Regions from separate parts of the Pseudomonas sp. KH_050 genome, predicted to be linked through region 1. Evidence: predicted binding sites of a transcription regulator. Region 1 holds the regulator's gene; each other region holds the start of a gene.
The links. Region 1 encodes sigma-54, which starts transcription at its own class of promoters, with help from an activator protein. Its sites were predicted from a motif close to ANTGGCATNNANNTTGCTNT; they were not measured.

Region 1 (6,670 bases):
GATGATTCTGGCCAGCAAAGGCCGCATAGTAGTGGTGGGCATGGGTAAATCCGGGCACATCGGCAGCAAGATAGCCGCCACCCTGGCCAGCACCGGCACTACGGCATTTTTCGTCCACCCGGCTGAAGCCAGCCACGGTGACATGGGCATGATTACCCGGGATGACATCATCCTCGCGCTGTCCAACTCCGGCTCCACCAATGAAATCATCACACTATTGCCCCTGATCAAGCGCCTGGGCATTCAGTTGATCAGCATGACCGGCAACCCCGACTCAGCGCTGGCCAAGGCTGCCGAGGTCAATCTCAATGTCCATGTCGAGCACGAAGCCTGCCCGCTGAATCTGGCGCCGACCTCTTCGACCACCGCTGCGCTGGTGATGGGCGACGCACTGGCGGTCGCCCTGCTTGAAGCACGGGGCTTCACCGCCGAAGATTTCGCCTTTTCCCATCCGGGCGGCGCCCTGGGTCGTCGCTTGCTGCTGAAAGTGGAAAATGTCATGCACGCAGGGAAGGAACTGCCACACGTGCAGCGCGGCACCTTGCTCAAAGACGCCTTGATGGAAATGACTCGCAAAGGTCTGGGCATGACCGTGGTGCTCGAGGCCGACGGACGTCTGGCGGGGATTTTCACGGATGGTGACTTGCGCCGCACGCTGGACCGCACCATTGACATCCACAGCGCCACTATCGATGAAGTGATGACAGCTCACGGCAAGACCGCGCGCGCCGAAATGCTCGCAGCCGAAGCTTTGAAAATCATGGAAGACAATAAAATCAACGCCCTGGTGGTGGTCGATGCCGATGACCGGCCGGTTGGCGCCCTGAATATGCACGACTTGCTGCGTGCGGGAGTAATGTAATGAGCACCGATCTTTTGCAACGCGGCAAAAACATCAAACTGGCGGTTTTCGACGTCGACGGCGTGCTGACCGATGGCCGCCTGTACTTTCTCGAAGACGGCAGCGAGTTCAAGACGTTCAACACGCTCGACGGCCAGGGCATCAAAATGCTGATGGCAACGGGCGTGCAGACGGCTATTATCAGCGGCCGAAAAACCCCGGTGGTCGAGCGCCGGGCGAAAAATCTCGGAATCCCTCATTTATATCAGGGCCGCGAAGACAAACTGGTGGTACTCGACGAGCTTCTTGCTCAACTCAACCTAAGCTATGAACAAGTCGCCTACCTCGGTGACGACCTGCCCGACCTGCCGGTGATTCGTCGCGTAGGCCTGGGCATGGCAGTCGCCAGCGCTGCCAGCTTTGTCCGCGAACATGCACACGGCATTACCCAGGCCCGTGGCGGCGAAGGGGCTGCACGCGAATTTTGCGAGTTGATCCTGCGCGCCCAAGGCAATCTTGAAGCAGCCAACGCCGCTTACCTGTAGAGCCACCTATGCTGAGTAAAAAAGTTCGTAACATTTTGATGTTCGCAGCCATTGCCGCAGTGTTTGCGGCCGTGGGCTACTGGAACATCAGCCCGCAACGCTTCATGGAGCGGCCGACGGCGGTCGTCGATGCAACTGCCATTGACTACTACGCCCTCAACGCCCACAGCGTGCAGTTCCTGCCCGACGGCAAGTTGCAGTACGAAATGACTGCCGACAAAGTCGAACACCTGAAAGCAACCGACGTGACGTTGCTGACCAAACCCGACCTGAACCTGTATCGCGGCACGGCTTACCCCTGGCACGTCCAGAGTGAGCGTGGCGAGGTCAATCCTGGCGGCACCGAAGTCGAACTGATCGACTCGGTACGTATCGCACGTACCGACGAGAAAAACCGTGCGACGATTATTACCAGTAGTCGCATGACCGTATTCCCTCAGAAGCAATATGCGCAAACCGAGCAAGCCGTTAGAATCGACGGCGCTGGTGGCGTGTCGACTGGCAAGGGCATGAAAGCGTATTTGAAAGAGAGCAGGATACACCTGCTATCGAACGTAAGAGGACAGTATGAGTCTCGTTAAAACCCTCCCTATTTTGCTCAGCCTGAGCGCAGCACTGGGAAGCGCGAGCGCCTGGGCTCTGCCGACTGATAGCCAGCAACCAATCCGCATTCAGGCCGACGACGCCCAACTGGATGACAAGCAAGGCATTGCCACTTACAAGGGCGATGTGATCATCACCCAGGGTTCGATGAAGATCACCGGCAACACCGTGACCATCACCCGCGCAGCTTCGGGCGAGATCGACGTGGTCACCTCCGTCGGCAACCTGGCTTACTTCGAACAGCTGCAGAAGCCTGGCGATACCGAGCCGGTCAAGGCCTATGCCGTGACCATCCAGTACCACGCTTCGCAAGATCGCGTCGTGCTGATCGACAAGGCCAAAGTGATCAACGAAGGCAACACCACCGAAGGCGAAAAAATCGTCTACGACACCAAGCGCCAGGTTGCCAATGCCGGTCGCGCCACCGGCACTACGGTGACCGCGCCCCGTCCGCGGATCGATATGGTGATCCAGCCGAAGAAGAAAACCGACGAGCAAAAGGCCCCGTAATGGCAACTCTGAAAGCTCAGCATCTGGCCAAGAGCTACAAGAGCCGCCAGGTCGTGCGCGACGTCAGCCTGTCGATCGACAGCGGTCAGATCGTCGGCCTGCTCGGTCCGAACGGCGCCGGCAAGACCACCTGTTTCTACATGATCGTCGGCCTGGTCCAGGCCGATCAGGGTCGGGTATTGATCGATGATCTGGACGTCAGCCACCAACCGATGCACGGTCGCGCACGGGCCGGCATCGGTTATCTGCCGCAAGAAGCGTCGATCTTCCGCAAACTATCGGTCGCCGACAACATCATGGCCATCCTCGAGACCCGCAAGGAACTCGACAAGGCCGGGCGTCGCCAGGAGCTGGAAAGCCTGCTGCAGGAATTCCATATTCACCACATCCGCGACAACCTCGGCATGAGCCTGTCCGGTGGCGAACGTCGCCGAGTGGAAATCGCCCGCGCACTGGCTACCGCGCCGAAATTCATCCTGCTCGACGAACCTTTCGCCGGCGTAGACCCGATTTCGGTAGGCGATATCAAGCAGATCATTCATCACTTGAAGGCCAAGGGTATCGGCGTTCTGATCACCGACCACAACGTCCGTGAAACCCTGGATATCTGCGAGACTGCCTACATCGTCAACGACGGTCAACTGATCGCCGAAGGCGACTCCGAGACCATCCTGGCCAACGAACTGGTGAAGGAAGTCTATCTGGGGCATGAGTTCCGCCTGTAAGCATTGAGCGGTTTGGTTGACGCAGGCACCTCAAAAGCACTCTGGACGATTTCAGCTATCGTCAGAGCGCCGATGTCAATGAAACCTTGTTAATTTTTATTGTTACAGCGCTCTAGGCAAACACTGCAGTTTCAGGCATATAATTTGCTTATGTTTGGCGCTCCGGCGCCCTGTAGTGGATGGCGCATGCGCGCCGGCGAATAAGGTGTTAAGCCCCTGCCATGAAACCATCGCTAGTCTTGAGAATGGGCCAGCAGCTGACGATGACACCGCAGCTGCAACAGGCCATCCGCCTGCTCCAATTGTCGACCCTGGACCTGCAACAGGAAATCCAGGAGGCCCTGGAGTCCAATCCTATGCTCGAACGCCAGGAAGAAGGCGACGACTTCGATAACGCCGACCCTCTGGCCGACAACATCGAGCAGAAACCCAATGCCGATGTTCAGGAACCCTCCTATCAGGAAACCGCCCCGACGGTGGACAACCTCGAGGAAGGTGACTGGAACGAGCGCATTCCTAATGAACTGCCGGTCGACACCGCCTGGGAAGACGTTTACCAGACCAGCGCCAGCAGCCTGCCGAGCAACGATGACGACGAGTGGGATTTCACCACCCGTACATCCGCCGGCGAGAGCCTGCAGAGCCATTTGCTCTGGCAACTGAACCTGGCGCCGATGTCCGACACCGATCGCCTGATTGCCGTGACGCTGATCGATTGCATCAACAATCAGGGCTACCTGGACGAAACCCTCGAGGAGATTCTCGAAGCCTTCGATCCGGAGCTGGACATCGAACTGGACGAGATCGAGGCGGTCCTGCATCGCATCCAGCAATTCGAGCCGGCCGGTATCGGCGCGCGCAACCTGGGCGAGTGCCTGCTGCTGCAACTGCGTCAACTGCCAGCCAAGACCCCTTGGCTGGCCGAGGCCAAGCGCCTGGTCACGGACTTCATCGAACTGCTTGGCAGCCGCGATTACAGCCAGCTGATGCGCCGCATGAAGCTCAAGGAAGACGAACTGCGGCAGATCATCGAACTGGTGCAAAGCCTCAACCCGCGCCCTGGCTCGCAAATCGAGTCAACTGAAGCTGAATACGTCGTCCCCGACGTGATCGTGCGCAAGGACAACGAGCGCTGGCTGGTGGAACTGAATCAGGAGTCCGTGCCACGCCTGCGGGTCAACCCGCAGTACGCCGGTTTCGTCCGCCGCGCCGACACCAGCGCCGACAACACCTTCATGCGTAACCAGTTGCAGGAAGCGCGCTGGTTCATCAAAAGCCTGCAAAGCCGTAATGAAACCCTGATGAAAGTCGCTACCCAGATCGTCGAGCACCAGCGCGGCTTTCTCGAATACGGCGATGAAGCGATGAAACCGCTGGTCCTGCATGACATCGCCGAAGCAGTCGGCATGCACGAGTCGACGATTTCCCGGGTGACTACCCAGAAATTCATGCATACCCCGCGCGGTATCTACGAACTGAAATACTTTTTCTCCAGCCACGTCAGCACCTCCGAAGGCGGTGAATGCTCGTCCACAGCGATTCGCGCGATCATCAAAAAACTGGTTGCCGCGGAAAATCAGAAAAAGCCGTTGAGTGACAGCAAGATCGCTGGTTTACTGGAGGCACAAGGCATTCAGGTAGCCCGCCGCACCGTCGCCAAGTACCGCGAATCCCTTGGAATCGCGCCTTCGAGCGAACGCAAGCGGTTGATGTAACGGGCCACGCCACAGCGTTCCAGGGTGTGTTCTGAAGCTCAGTGAGTTTTCGGACACAGCCTAGTGGCAGGCAAGCCAGCCTGCCGCCTTATGCACTGGCAACGAAGGAGAAGCTGTATGCAAGTCAACATCAGTGGACACCAATTGGAAGTGACCGAACCCCTGCGCACCTACATCGGCGAAAAACTCGACCGACTGGAAAGGCACTTCGACAAGATCACCAACGTGCAAGTCACGATGACGGTCGAAAAGCTGAAGCAGAAAATCGAAGCCACCTTGCATATCCACGGCGGTGAAGTGGTCGCTAACGCAGAACATGACGACATGTATGCTGCGATCGACCTGCTCACCGACAAACTGGATCGCCAACTCAAAAAGCATAAGGAAAAGACCCAGAGCCTCCTCCAGGGCGCAACAGGTCGTTAACACTCCCAACCCATGATCCGACTTGAAAATATCCTGACCCCCGGCCGTTCTTTGGTGAACGTGCCGGGCGGCAGTAAAAAGCGCGCACTCGAGCAAATTGCCAACCTTATCCACCGCGAAGTGCCGGATCTGGAGATGCAAGATGTATTCGAGAGTCTGATTGCCCGTGAAAAACTCGGTTCCACCGGTTTTGGCAACGGCATCGCCATCCCCCACTGCCGCCTCAAAGGTTGCACCTCGCCCATCAGTGCCTTGATGCACCTGGACGCCCCCATAGATTTCGACGCCATCGATGGCGCCCCGGTCGACCTGCTGTTTGTCCTGCTGGTGCCGGAAGCCGCTACCGATGCGCACCTGGAACTGCTTCGGCAGATAGCCAGCATGCTTGACCGCAAGGAAGTGCGCGAAAAACTTCGCAGCGCCTTAACCAATGAAGCCCTGTACCAGGTTGTCCTGGATGAGCAGAACGGTAGTTAATCATGCGCTTGATCATCGTCAGCGGCCGGTCCGGCTCGGGTAAAAGCACCGCCCTCGATGTACTAGAGGACAGTGGCTATTACTGCATCGATAACCTGCCGGCCGGGCTGCTTCCGGAGTTGGCCGAGCGCGCGTTGATTCACACGGAACTGGCGCAGCCGCTGGTCGCCGTCTCGATCGATGCGCGCAACCTGCCCAGTCACCTGACACGCTTCCCGCAATTGCTCGAAGAAGTGCGCAGCCGACACATCCAATGCGATGTGCTGTATCTGGACGCCGACGAAGAAACCCTGCTCAAGCGCTTTTCGGAAACCCGTCGGCGCCACCCGCTGAGCAATGCCCAGCGCTCGCTGGCCGAAGCCATTCGCGATGAAACCAATCTGCTGGGGCCGATTGCCGACCTTGCAGACCTGAAGGTCAACACCACCAACCTGAACCTGTATCAACTGCGTGACACCATCAAGCTGCGCCTGTTGAACCAGCCGGAGCCGGGGACGGCGTTTCTGGTCGAGTCCTTTGGCTTCAAGCGTGGCATGCCGGTCGATGCCGACCTGGTGTTCGACGTGCGTTGCCTGCCCAATCCCTACTGGAAACCCGAACTACGCGAGCAATCCGGGCTGGATCAGCCGGTAGCCGAGTATCTGGCCGCGCAACCGGATGTTGAAGAAATGTTCCAGGATATCTCTACGTACCTGATGAAGTGGCTGCCTCGTTTCGCCGCCAGCAACCGTGCCTACGTCACCATCGCCATTGGCTGCACCGGCGGGCATCACCGCTCCGTCTACCTGACCGAACGTCTGGGCCAGGTCCTGCAAAAATCCCTGAAGA
Region 2 (6,670 bases), 770 kb from region 1:
TCCCCCGGCCGATACGCCCTGAAAAGATGCAGATGCCGTGCCGATCCGGTCAAAACACGCTGATTGGATGAAAAACCGGCAAATGGTTGTTCACACTTGCACCAACCCCGGTATCATCGCGCGCCCTGATACACCCCCTGGTAACAACAGATGATGAAGTCCAACCTGATCGCTGCCGCAGAGATCGATCGCCTCGATACCTGGGCCAAGTATTCTGCGCCGATGTGCGGTTCCTGCGTGTCCAGCTGCTGCACGCTGCCGGTCGAGGTCAAGATCAAGGATCTGATCCGTATTGGCATCGTCGATGAATTCGAGCGCGGCGAGCCCGCGAAGAACATCGCCAAGCGTTTGCAGAAGGAAGGGATCGTCGAGCGTTACAACCAGAAGTCCGAGATCTTCACCCTCCAGCGCATGAGTAACAACGATTGCCTGTACCTGGATCGTAAGAGTCGTCTATGCACTATTTATGAAAAGCGTCCGGATACCTGCCGCAACCACCCGAAAATCGGGCCGCGCCCGGGGTATTGCGCCTACAAGCCAAAAGAAGTGGCGCGTGAGACGAGCAGTAGCCGTCGGACGCTGGAAAAGTTTTAACCTGAAAAGATCGCAGCCTTCGGCCTCTCCTACACAGGATTGATGCACCCCCGTAGGAGCTGCCGAAGGCTGCGATCTTTTGATTTTGCTCCAGACAAACAAAAACGCCCCCGACCTTGCGGTCGGGGGCGTTTTCATTTCAGCAGACTACTGACGAATCAGTTGCCGCTTTTCTTGGCAGCGCGGGTACGCTCGCTTTCGCCCAGGATCTTCTTGCGAAGACGGATGGACTTCGGCGTAACTTCACACAGCTCGTCTTCTTGTACGAATTCCAGAGCTTGCTCCAGAGTGAAACGTACAGGTGGAACCAGAGCGATGGTTTCGTCTTTACCCGAAGCACGCATGTTGTCGAGCTTCTTGCCTTTAGTCGGGTTAACACCCAAGTCGTTGTCGCGGCTGTTCAGACCAACGATTTGACCTTCATAGATGTCCTGGCCGTGTTCGATGAACAGCTTGCCACGGGACTGCAGGGTTTCCAGCGAGTAGGTCAGTGCCTTACCGGTAGCCACCGAAACCAGTACGCCGTTCTGACGACCGGACATGTCGCCGGACTTCATGGCGTCGTAACGGTCGAAGATCGAGGTCAGGATGCCTGCACCGGAGGTCAGGGTCAGGAACTCGTTACGGAAACCGATCAGGCCACGGGCCGGGATGTTGTACTCAAGGCGCACACGGCCCTTGCCATCCGGAACCATGTTGGTCAGGTCGCCTTTACGGATACCCATTTGCTCCATGATCGAGCCCTGGGACTCTTCCGGCAGGTCGATGGTGACGTTTTCGTACGGTTCGTGCTTGACGCCGTCAACCATGCGGATGATCACTTCCGGACGACCGACACCCATTTCGAAGCCTTCGCGACGCATGGTTTCGATCAGTACCGAGAGGTGCAGCTCACCACGGCCGGATACCTTGAATTTGTCAGCCGAGTCGCCTTCTTCAACGCGCAGTGCAACGTTGTACAGCAGCTCTTTGTCCAGACGTTCCTTGATGTTACGGCTGGTCACGAACTTGCCTTCTTTACCGCAGAAAGGCGAGTCGTTTACCTGGAAGGTCATGGAAACGGTTGGCTCGTCAACGGTCAGCGGCTTCATCGCTTCGACGTTCAGTGGGTCGCACAGAGTGTCGGAGATGAACAGCTGGTCGAAGCCGCTGATGCAGACGATGTCGCCGGCAGCTGCTTCTTCAACGTCGATACGGTGCAGACCGTGGTGACCCATCAGCTTCAGGATACGACCGTTACGCTTCTTGCCGTCGGCGTCGATAGCGACAACCGGAGTGTTCGGCTTGATGCGACCACGAGCGATACGGCCAACGCCGATAACACCCAGGAAGCTGTTGTAGTCCAGAGCGGAGATTTGCATCTGGAACGGACCGTCACGGTCGACTTTCGGCGCAGGTACGTTGTCGACGATCGACTGGTACAGCGGCGTCATGTCTTCAGCCATGTCGGTGTGGTCCAGACCGGCAATGCCGTTCAGGGCCGAGGCGTAGACGACTTTGAAGTCCAGTTGTTCTTCGGTAGCACCGAGGTTGTCGAACAGGTCGAAGATCTGGTCCAGAACCCAGTCCGGACGCGCGCCTGGACGGTCAACCTTGTTGATTACCACGATTGGACGCAGGCCGGCTTCGAAAGCCTTCTTGGTCACGAAACGGGTTTGCGGCATAGGGCCGTCTTGAGCGTCAACCAGCAGCAGAACGGAGTCGACCATCGACATTACGCGTTCTACTTCGCCGCCGAAGTCGGCGTGGCCCGGGGTGTCCACGATGTTGATGTGGTAGCCGTTCCAGTTGATGGCGGTGTTTTTCGCCAGAATGGTAATACCGCGCTCTTTCTCCTGGTCGTTGGAGTCCATCACGCGCTCGTCGTTGAGCTCGTTGCGCTCCAGGGTGCCGGATTGACGCAAGAGTTTGTCTACCAGGGTGGTTTTACCATGGTCAACGTGAGCAATGATGGCGATGTTGCGTAGATTTTCGATCACTTGTGTATCTCGATCAGAGGATTCGGTGTGCTGACAGGTCGTGGCAGCGATTTTCAGTAGAGTCAGGCCTTGCCGTTACAGCTTGACGGCGGCGTCGGGGGGCCGGTGACGCAAACCACAGGCATACAGCCCCGGGCTCTTAGCTCGGTCGATAAACGCGCACATTGGCATGCCCCTCACTGAGCAAATGGTGGGCATGCAGGCGACTCATCACGCCTTTGTCGCAATACAACAGGTACTGGCGAGTAGGGTCCAGTTCCTTGAAACGAGCGTTCAATGCATAAAACGGCATCGCTTGTACCTCGATGCCAGGCAGCTCCAGCGGCTCGTCGTCCTGAGCATCCGGGTGACGGATGTCGATCACGATCTGACCGGCCAGTGCTTCACTGACTTCTTCGACCTGCAAATCCTGGCCCAATTCATCGATAACCCGATCGATCGGCACCAGTTTGGCGTTCTCGAGCGCACGCTCGAGCACCGCCATATCGAACTGTTGTTCTTCATACTCCACGCGGTTGCGCTTGGCGTGGGTCTTGGGGTTGACCGAAATCACCCCGCAATATTCCGGCATGTGCTTGGCGAAATCGGCAGTGCCGATCTCGGTGGCCAGATCAATGATGTCCTGCTTGTGACTGGCGATCAGGGGGCGTAGCACCAGCTTCTCGGTCACGCAGTCGATCACCGAGAGATTCGGCAGCGTCTGGCTGGACACCTGGGAGATCGCCTCACCGGTAACCAGCGCATCGATTTCCAGCCGATCGGCAATTCTTGAAGCCGCGCGCAACATCATACGCTTCAATACTACGCCCATATGACTGTTATCGACTTTACCGAGAATTTCTCCGAGCACTTCCTCGAACGGTACGCTGACGAATAGCACGCGCTGGGAGCTGCCGTACTTCTTCCAGATGAAATGCGCGACTTCCATCACGCCCAGTTCGTGGGCGCGGCCGCCGAGGTTGAAGAAGCAGAAATGGCTCATAAGCCCGCGGCGCATGATCTGGTAAGCCGCTACCGTCGAATCGAAACCACCGGACATCAGTACCAGGGTCTGTTCGAGGGCGCCCAGCGGATATCCGCCGATGCTGTTGTGCTGGCTGTGGATCACAAACAACCGTTGGTCGCGAATTTCCATCCGCACTTCGATTTCAGGCTCTTTCAGGGAAATTCCGGCGGCGCCGCACTGACGACGCAGCTGGCTGCCGACGTATTTCTCGACATCCATCGAGGAAAATTCGTGCTTGCCGGCGCGCTTGCAGCGCACAGAAAAAATCTTGCCCGGCAAGGCATCGCCGAAGTGCTGCTTGCACTTGGCGACGATGTCGTCGAAGTCGCCCAACGGGTACTCGTCAACCTGCAGGAAATGCGCGATGCCCGGCATGCAGCTCAGGCGATCCATCATGTCCTTCAAGGCTTTCGGCTCGCTGACACGGGTTTCCAGCTCGAGATTGTCCCACACACCGTTCACCACCACAGCCGGATCCAGATCACGGAGCACGGCACGGATGTTTTTGGCCAGCTGGCGGATGAAACGCATCCGTACCGGGCGGCTCTTGATGGTGATCTCGGGAAAGACTTTTACGATTAGTTTCATGAAAACAGCGCGCGAAGGGCCAGCCGAAAAAGGGGGGCGCGGATTATAGCGGAAATTGCTCAAGGTTTAACCAGTTAATGTTCAGATGGTTTTGCGCGCACTAAAACGGGGCGTATGAGCTTTTTCGCGCCACATTGCAGTGCGTAAAAATTACGTTTTTCTCCATTTACACGTTTATATGCGTGAGATTGGGGCGAAAAACCCAAGTCGGGGCACTGGCATGCAATTTGCTCCCTTGTGAGGCAGGTTGCCTTGGCAGAGTATTCGCGCCGGCATCACCCACATTCTAAGGGCATCCACTACCAAGCCCGAAGCCCACCCGGAGGACACTATGTCGAAGTCGGTTCAACTCATCAAAGATCATGACGTCAAATGGATTGATCTGCGCTTCACTGACACCAAAGGCACACAGCACCACGTGACCATGCCGGCTCGCGACGCGCTGGACGAAGCTTTCTTCGAAGAAGGCAAAATGTTCGACGGCTCCTCCATCGCTGGCTGGAAAGGCATCGAAGCTTCCGACATGATCCTGATGCCGGACGACAGCACTGCCGTCCTGGACCCGTTCACCGAAGAGCCGACCCTGATCCTGGTTTGCGACGTGATCGAACCTTCGACCATGCAAGGCTATGACCGTGACCCACGTGCCATCGCCAAGCGCGCCGAGGAATACCTGAAGTCCACCGGTATCGGCGACACCGTATTCGTAGGCCCGGAGCCAGAATTCTTCATCTTCGACGAAGTGAAGTTCAAGTCCGACATCTCCGGCTCCATGTTCAAGATTTTCTCCGAACAAGGTTCGTGGATGTCCGACCAGGACGTCGAAGGCGGCAACCGCGGTCACCGTCCAGGCGTCAAAGGCGGCTACTTCCCGGTTCCTCCGTTCGACCACGACCACGAAATCCGTACCTCCATGTGCAACGCCATGGAAGAAATGGGCCTGGTCATCGAAGTTCACCACCACGAAGTGGCGACTGCTGGCCAGAACGAAATCGGCGTCAAGTTCAACACCCTGGTAGCCAAGGCTGACGAAGTTCAGACCCTGAAATACTGCGTGCACAACGTTGCTGACGCTTACGGCCGCACCGCGACCTTCATGCCTAAGCCGCTGTACGGCGATAACGGTTCGGGTATGCACGTTCACCTGTCCATCGCCAAAGATGGCAAGAACACCTTCGCTGGCGAAGGTTATGCCGGCCTGTCCGACACCGCCCTGTTCTTCATCGGCGGCATCATCAAGCACGGTAAGGCGCTGAACGGTTTCACCAACCCGTCGACCAACTCCTACAAGCGTCTGGTCCCAGGTTTCGAAGCACCGGTAATGCTGGCCTACTCGGCTCGCAACCGTTCCGCTTCGATCCGTATTCCTTACGTGTCCAGCCCTCGTGCTCGCCGTATCGAAGCCCGCTTCCCGGATCCAGCAGCCAACCCGTACCTGGCCTTCGCTGCCCTGGTAATGGCCGGCCTGGACGGTATCCAGAACAAGATTCACCCAGGCGACGCCGCCGATAAAAACTTGTACGACCTGCCGCCTGAAGAGGCGAAAGAGATTCCACAAGTTTGCGGCAGCCTGAAAGAAGCCCTGGAAGAGCTGGACAAAGGTCGTGCATTCCTGACCAAAGGCGGCGTTTTCAGCGACGACTTCATCGACGCTTACATCGCCCTGAAAAGCGAAGAAGAAATCAAGGTTCGCACCTTCGTACACCCACTGGAATACGAGCTGTACTACAGCTGCTAATCCAGTAACGCTTGCGCAAGCGGCGTAACAGAGGCCTCCTTCGGGAGGCCTTTTTTGTGGGCAATTTCTGACAACTGATCGCACCCCATCCTCCGGTACTCACAGCCCCCTCCGGCATCAACGCCATTGCATTGCATGTAGCCTGACAGCACTTGTTCGAGCCATCACCCCCCCCTGCAAAGGATAGAGCCATGAAAACACCAGTCCCTGCCAGAACCTTGCTCGTCGCGCTCGCTTGCCTGCTCACTCTGGGCTGCAGCAATACCAATGCAAAGCCCGGGATCGAAAAGGAAGTCTTGCTGCAGAGTTCCTCTTCCTGGGATGGAACGCCCTATGCCTCCTACCCCCAAGACCGCCCCGAACTGACCCTGCTCAAACTGAAGATACCTGCCAACACCGAACTAAAGTGGCACACTCACCCGATCCCCAATGCGGCTTATATCCTCGCCGGAGAGCTCACCGTCGAAGCCAGGGACAGCGGTCAGACCCGAGTACTCAAACAAGGGCAGACCCTGGCGGAAATGGTCAACACGGTGCATCGCGGCAAAACCGGCGACAGCCCGGTAGAACTCATAGTGTTCTATGCTGGCAGCCCGGGTATCGCGCTGTCGGAGTAACTTGTTCAACCCATCGGGAAGCCTGAATGCGGCCGTTTTTACTGTTTCTGCTTTTGTCCCTCACCTTCTCGGCGACGGCGCAGATCTACAAATACACCGATGCCAATGGCAACACTGCCTATAGCAATCAGCCGCCCGACGGTACCCG
Region 3 (6,670 bases), 2.4 Mb from region 1:
AACGGTCGACCACCAGCTGCATCTGCGATTCCAGTTCGGCGGCCAGGCCCAGGCTGTCCTCGATGATGACTTGCTTGAGGTAGTCCAGGCCGCCTTCCAGGCTTTCGCGCCAGACCGAGGTGCGCTGCAGTTTGTCGGCGGTGCGGATGTAGAACATCAGGAAGCGGTCGACGTAGCGCAGCAGGGTTGCATCATCCAGGTCGGTGGCGAGCAGCTCGGCGTGACGCGGACGCATGCCGCCATTGCCGCAGACATAGAGATTCCAGCCTTTCTCGGTGGCGATCACGCCGATGTCCTTGCTCTGCGCTTCGGCGCATTCACGGGTGCAGCCGGACACCGCCAGTTTGAATTTATGCGGCGCGCGCAGGCCCTTGTAGCGGTTCTCCAGCAGCAGCGCCATGCCCACGCTGTCTTGCACGCCGTAGCGGCACCAGGTACTGCCGACGCAGGATTTCACCGTGCGCAACGACTTGCCGTAACCGTGACCGGTCTCGAAGCCGGCCTCGACCAGCTCGCCCCAGATGTCCGGCAGTTCATGCAGCTGGGCGCCGAACAGGTCGATGCGCTGGCCACCGGTGATCTTGGTATAGAGGTCGTATTTCTTCGCCACGGCGCCGAGGGCGATCAGCTTGTCCGGGGTGATTTCACCGGCGGCAATGCGCGGAATGATCGAGTAGGTGCCGTTTTTCTGCATGTTGGCCATGAAGGTGTCGTTGGTGTCCTGCAGCGACACCAGCGCCGGATCCATGATCGGCTGGTTCCAGCACGAGGCGAGGATCGAGCCCACCGCTGGTTTGCAGATATCACAGCCGGTGTGACCGCGGCCGTGGCGGGTCAGCAGTTCGTCGAAGCTGATGATGCCTTCCACCCGCACCAGCGCATAGAGCTCCTGACGGGTATGGGCGAAGTGCTCGCACAGGCTCTTGTCGACGGCCACGCCACGGGCGCTGAGTTCGTGTTCGAAGACCTGCTTGAGCAGCGCGCTGCAACCGCCGCAACCGGTGCCGGCCTTGGTCTTGCCCTTGAGTTCGCCCAGATCGCTGCAACCGGCGTCGATCGCGCAGCACACCGCGCCCTTGGTGACGTTATGGCAGGAGCAGAGTGTCGCGCTATCCGGCAGCGCATCGGCGCCGAGTGTCGGCGCGCCGTCCGACAGTGGCAGGATCAGGCCCGACGGATCCTTGGGCAGCGCGATGCCGTTCTGCGCGTACTGCAGGAGGGTGTCGTAGTAACTGTTGTCGCCGATCAGCACCGCCCCGAGCACGTGCTTGCCGTCGGCAGAGACCACCAGGCGCCGATAGCTGGCGCTGGCTTCGTCGATGAACCGGTAGCTCCTGGCACCCGGCGTGGCTGCATGGGCGTCGCCGATCGAACCGACATCGACCCCGAGCAATTTGAGCTTGGTCGACATGTCGGCGCCGGTGAAGGGTTCGTAATGCTGACCGGCCAGTTGCGCGGCAACGTTGCGCGCCATGCTGTAGCCCGGCGCGACCAGGCCGAATATGCTGCCGTTCCAGGACGCGCACTCGCCGATGGCGAAGATCTCGGGGTCGCTGGTGCGGCAATGGTTGTCGACCACCAGCCCGCCGCGAGCGGCCACTTCCAGCCCGGCGCTGCGGCCGATAGCATCCTGTGGGCGGATACCGGCGGAGAACACGATCAGGTCGGTTTCCAGGAACTCGCCGTCGTTGAAGTTCATGCGATAGGCATAGTCTTCGCCAACGACGATTTCCTTGGTCGCCCGCGAGAGGTGTACACCAACCCCCAGCGCCTCGATTCGCGCTTTGAGCGCTTCACCGCCCAAGGCGTCCAGTTGCACCGGCATCAGCTGTGGAGCGAACTCGACGACATGGGCTTGCAGCCCCAGGGATTTCAGCGCATTGGCGGCTTCAAGGCCGAGCAGGCCACCGCCGACCACCACGCCACGGCGGGCATTGGCGGCCGCCTCGCGGATCGCGTCGAGGTCGTCCAGGGTCCGGTAGACCAGACGTGAACGTCCTTCGGCACCGGGGATCGGCGGCACGAACGGATAGGAACCGGTGGCCAGCACCAAGCGGTCGTAAGCCTGGCGTCCGGCACTGGTGACCACTTCTTTGCGCTCGCGGTCGATCTCCAGGACCTGCACCCCGAGGTGCAGGTGCACGCCGTGGCGGGCATACAGATCGGCCTCGCCAAGGGCCAGGGACTCGGCATCGCGGCCGCCGAAATATTCCGAGAGGTGCACGCGGTCGTAGGCACGCTGACGCTCTTCACCGAACACATGGACGTGATAGTGGGCGAGGGCGCCGTGCTCGATCAGTTGCTCGACGCAATGATGACCAACCATGCCGTTGCCGATGACCACCAATGTTTCGCTCTTGATCGGGGTGACGATAGCGTTCATTGCCTTTCCTCAGTCGAAGCCGCTGCCTTGGCATGGCCAAAAAAAACCCAAAAAAAAACGCCTGGAGCCGACCAGCAGCTCCAGGCGCCTTTGCCTGGTATTCATTCGTGTGTGTTTGGGTGAATAGCCGCGGCCACGTTGCCCGGTTCGCCCGTCGTCCCGTGCCTTTGCAGGCCGGTGGTCAACAATGACCACTCAGGAGACCCCGCCGTAGATGTCGGCAGGTGTACAAGGTGTAGAGCACGTTCCATGCCAGTTTCGGCCGAGCCGGCTCTCCGATGAAACAACGGATGCACGCAATCCCCGTGTAGGAGCTGCCGCAGGCTGCGATCTTTTGAAGACCCCCGGTATTACCTGACTGGCATCGGCTCGCTCCCGGCCACTTCCGAGCGTTGTGAATTGAACCAGAAAGGTGCGATGCAGGTTTGGCGGTGGTTTGTTTTGGGGCAGTTCGGGACTTTGCCAGCTATATGCCCGTCAATCGGGAACCTCTGGCTTGCACATTCCTCGAACGCAGCCTTCGGCAGTTGCTACGGATCGCCCGGCACTCATCGGCGTGCCTGGTTATAAGTGGACAAAGTGCCATTCCCACCTAGAGTTTCCTTCAGTGTCATCTTGAGTACCTTGCCTCAGAGGTTTTCCAGCATGTCGACGCCCACCTTTATCAGGCTCAGCCTGGAGCAGTTCACACAGCTGCTTGCTCAATATCCCTTCAGCCGCAAAATCAATGCCGTGCACATGCATCACACCTGGCGACCGAGCCGACGGGATTTCAAAGGGCATGAAACGATCGTCGGCATGTGGCGGTTTCACACCCAGACCAATGGCTGGAGTGATATTGCCCAGCACATCACCATCGATCCGCAAGGCTTCATCTGGCTCGGGCGTAACTGGAACCAGCCACCGGCGAGTGCGGCGGGGCATAACGGCAATGCCTCGTTTGGCCCGTTCATGTTCGAGATGATCGGGGACTTTGACCAGGGCCGTGACCCCTTCGATGGTCAGCAACGCGATTCGGCATTGCGGGTGGTGGCCCTGGTTCAAGAGCAATTCCACCTGCCGCTGGAAAGCCTGCGCTTTCATAGTTCGATGTCGAGCAAGTCGTGCCCGGGCAACAGCCTCGACTACCAGCAGATTCTTGCCGAAGTGCAGAGCCTGCGCGAGCAGATAGCCAGCCAGGACCAGAGTCGTGGCCTCGGTGAATCGGAGGAGGGACCCTTTCCCTCTGAGCAGTCTTATGTCCTGCGCGATGCCATTGACGCGCTGTCGCGCACGCCCAGGGGGACCGACCCGGCGGATGCGGAGTTGGCTCACGATGAGCACGAGGCGCGGTCCACCGATGAACCGAGAGAGCCATCCGCAACTGCGCGCGGCGCCGGGTTGACCCCCGCGCAACTGGCCGCGTTGCAGCCGCACCTGGTCAACCTCACCGTGGGACGATTTACCAGCGAAGGTGAGGTCACGACTTCGGCGGCCGATGTCGATGCGATTTTCGAGGAGCATCTGGTCGAGGCGCTGGCCGTGGCGAAGCGGGAGAATCGCAAGCTGCGCGTGTTGCTCTATGCCCACGGCGGGTTGATTTCGCAGTCCGCCGGCCTGGAAATTGCCCAGAAACATATGGCGTGGTGGCTGAGCAATGGAGTTTATCCGATCTATTTCATCTGGCGGACCGGCTTTTTCGAGACCATCGGCAGTCTGCTCAAGCGCGCCTGGCCGGGCGCGTCCCGGGATCTGGCCGACTTCAGTTCGGACCTGCTGATCGAAGGTGCCGCGCGATCCCTGGGCGGGGAGAGCATCTGGGGCGGGATGAAGTTCAGCGCCGAACGGGCAGCCGAGCCGGTCGATGGTGGGGCCTGGTACGTGGCTGGCAAGCTCAAGCAATTTTGTGACGCCCATCCCGAGAGTGTCGAACTGCATGCGATGGGTCACAGTGCCGGCTCGATTTTTCATTGTCATTTCCTGACCGCCGCGCACCACCTCAGAGTACCGAAGTTAGCCACCCTGCAATTCCTCGCACCGGCGGTGCGAGTCGACACCTTCAAGCAGCACCTGCTGGACCTGTTGCACAAGGGTGAGGTGGCGGAAAAGGTCACGATCTTCACCATGAAAAAACACTTCGAGAAGGACGACGACTGCGCCGGGGTTTACCGCAAGTCGCTGCTCTACCTGATTTTTTATGCATTGGAAGAAAAGCGCGGCACGCCGATTCTCGGGCTCGAAGAGAGCCTGCGCGATGATCCTGTGCTCAAGCAGCTGTTCAATCTCGACGGCAAGAACAGCGGGCCCGGTGAAGTCATTTGGTCGCAGTCAGCCTCCGACACCGGGCGCTCGGCCAGCCAGTCCACCTCCCATGGCGGCTTCGATGATGACCCGGTGACCATGAACAGCGCCTTGCTGCGCATTCTTGGCCTGCCGGATGCCGGCCGGATCAACCCCTATCCGCGGGCCAAAGCGCTGTCCCGGCCGCGGGCATGGACCGATGAGGTCGATTGGCCCGAGGGTTTCGAACAGTGGCGCCAGAACGCCTCGATTGCACCGCCGACGCGCTACGCGGTGGCGCCGACTGCGGTTTCGCTCCAGGCCGTCGGCTCGTCTGCAGTGGCAGCAGATGGCCGGCGCATGGCGCTGTGCATCGGGATCAATGATTACCCCGAACCGGAACATCGGCTTGCCGGCTGTGTCGCCGATGCGCAGATGTGGGCGCAATCACTGAGCAAGCGCGGCTTTTCCACCCGGATGCTGCTCAACGGCCAGGCCACCCGCGAGGCGATCGACCGAAGCATTCGCGAGATAGTCACTGACTCGCGGGCCGGGGATGTCATCGTCATCCAGTATTCCGGCCATGGGACTTTTGTCACCGACCTTAATGGCGACGAAGACGATGCCAATGACGAAGCGCTGTGTCCGGTGGACTTTGCCACGGGCGCGCTGTACATCGACGATGACATCGCCGAGATCTTCGCCCGCTTGCCGGATGGGGTGAACCTCACCTGCTTCATGGACTGCTGCCATTCGGGCAGCAATACGCGTTTTGCGGTCGGTGGCGTCAATCAGCGACCATTGGGCAGAGACGCTCGCAAGCGTTTCGTGCCGCCTACCGAGGAAATCAACCGCGCCCACGCGCTCTTTCGCCAGGCCCACGGCGGCCTCTCGCGGGCCATCGACAGTGGCGGCGCGCAGGGCATGCGCGATATCAAGTTCGCCGCCTGCCAGGACGATGAGGTGGCGTGGGAAAGCGACGGCCATGGTGAGTTCACCCTGCGCGCCACCCGCGTGCTCGACGAGGGTAGTCAGATCACCCATGAGCAGTTCACCCAGCGGGTGGTTGGCGATTTCGGCGCGCAAGCCCGTCAGCACCCCAAGCTCGACTGCAACGACAACGCCAAAGGTGCGGTGCTGTTGCAGCCGCTGCAGAGTGTCACGGCAGCCGGTCCGGGGCGACAGTCGGGTTGTTCGGAGAATGCCGCGCTGATGCAGATCCTGCAGCTACTGCAACAGCTGAACAGTCAACCGGGCAAGAGGTAACCGATCGTGGCGCAGGAGCCCAAGCGCCCTGGCGAAGGGGTCGACTTCTGCCTGGCGGAGTCATTCGGCTGGTTACCGAGCCCACCCTATCAGCGGGCCCCCGCAGACCCGTTGTACCGACCGCTGCGGATCTATACGGTGGACCCTTCGGTGCGACGCCTGGAGGGCGCCATCGGCACCATCAATGTGCCCTTCGAAAGATTCGACGCCGGGCTCAGCGGCTGTCTGTTCCGGGTCGAGCATCGCAACACCCAGCTGGGCCTGGAGTATCGCCAGGCTGACCTGAATGAGCTCGGGGTATTGATCGCCAATGGTTATGAACCTTCGCCGTCGGACCCGCGCTTTCATCAGCAGATGGTCTATGCCGTCAGCAGCAGCATCTACATGGCCTTCAAGTTGGCGCTGGGACGTGACCCGGGTTGGGGATTCGGCAATGAACAGAAGCCAGTACCGCTCACCTTGCATCCGCATTACGGCGAGAACTGCAACGCTTACTACACCAAAACCCGCCAGGGCGGCGAGATCCGCTTCGGTTATTTCAAAGCCAGCGCCACCCCCAGCGATCGATCACTGCCGGGGGGCTACGTCTTCACGTGTCTGTCCCACGACATCATCTCCCATGAAGTCACCCATGCGCTGCTCGATGGCCTGCGCCCATGCTTCAGCCTGCCCTTGAGTGCGGACGTGCCGGCCTTCCATGAAGCGTTCGCCGATCTGGTGGCGATTTTTCAACACTTCAGTTACCGGGAAGTGCTGATTGCC

Region 2: a site for sigma-54 is predicted at 4,382-4,401, ahead of glnA (glutamate--ammonia ligase). Genes of this name have one in related genera too.
Region 3: a site for sigma-54 is predicted at 2,621-2,640, ahead of nirB (nitrite reductase large subunit NirB). Genes of this name have one in related genera too.

Annotation. Positions count from the first base shown of each region.
Region 1 covers NZ_CM174478.1:1,108,793-1,115,462, reverse strand. Annotated here, with positions in the region: gene AC3IUA_RS05150 (KpsF/GutQ family sugar-phosphate isomerase) at 1-862, shown strand, start outside; gene AC3IUA_RS05145 (KdsC family phosphatase) at 862-1,386, shown strand; gene lptC (LPS export ABC transporter periplasmic protein LptC) at 1,395-1,967, shown strand; gene lptA (lipopolysaccharide transport periplasmic protein LptA) at 1,954-2,499, shown strand; gene lptB (LPS export ABC transporter ATP-binding protein) at 2,499-3,224, shown strand; gene AC3IUA_RS05125 (RNA polymerase factor sigma-54) at 3,446-4,939, shown strand; gene hpf (ribosome hibernation-promoting factor, HPF/YfiA family) at 5,057-5,365, shown strand; gene ptsN (PTS IIA-like nitrogen regulatory protein PtsN) at 5,378-5,842, shown strand; gene rapZ (RNase adapter RapZ) at 5,845-6,670, shown strand, end outside.
Region 2 covers NZ_CM174478.1:340,219-346,888, reverse strand. Annotated here, with positions in the region: gene AC3IUA_RS01590 (YkgJ family cysteine cluster protein) at 154-594, shown strand; gene typA (translational GTPase TypA) at 753-2,573, opposite strand; gene thiI (tRNA uracil 4-sulfurtransferase ThiI) at 2,713-4,167, opposite strand; gene glnA (glutamate--ammonia ligase) at 4,499-5,905, shown strand; gene AC3IUA_RS01570 (cupin domain-containing protein) at 6,097-6,522, shown strand; gene AC3IUA_RS01565 (DUF4124 domain-containing protein) at 6,549-6,670, shown strand, end outside.
Region 3 covers NZ_CM174478.1:3,509,675-3,516,344, reverse strand. Annotated here, with positions in the region: gene nirB (nitrite reductase large subunit NirB) at 1-2,383, opposite strand, end outside; gene AC3IUA_RS16050 (caspase family protein) at 3,029-5,908, shown strand; gene AC3IUA_RS16045 (hypothetical protein) at 5,915-6,670, shown strand, end outside.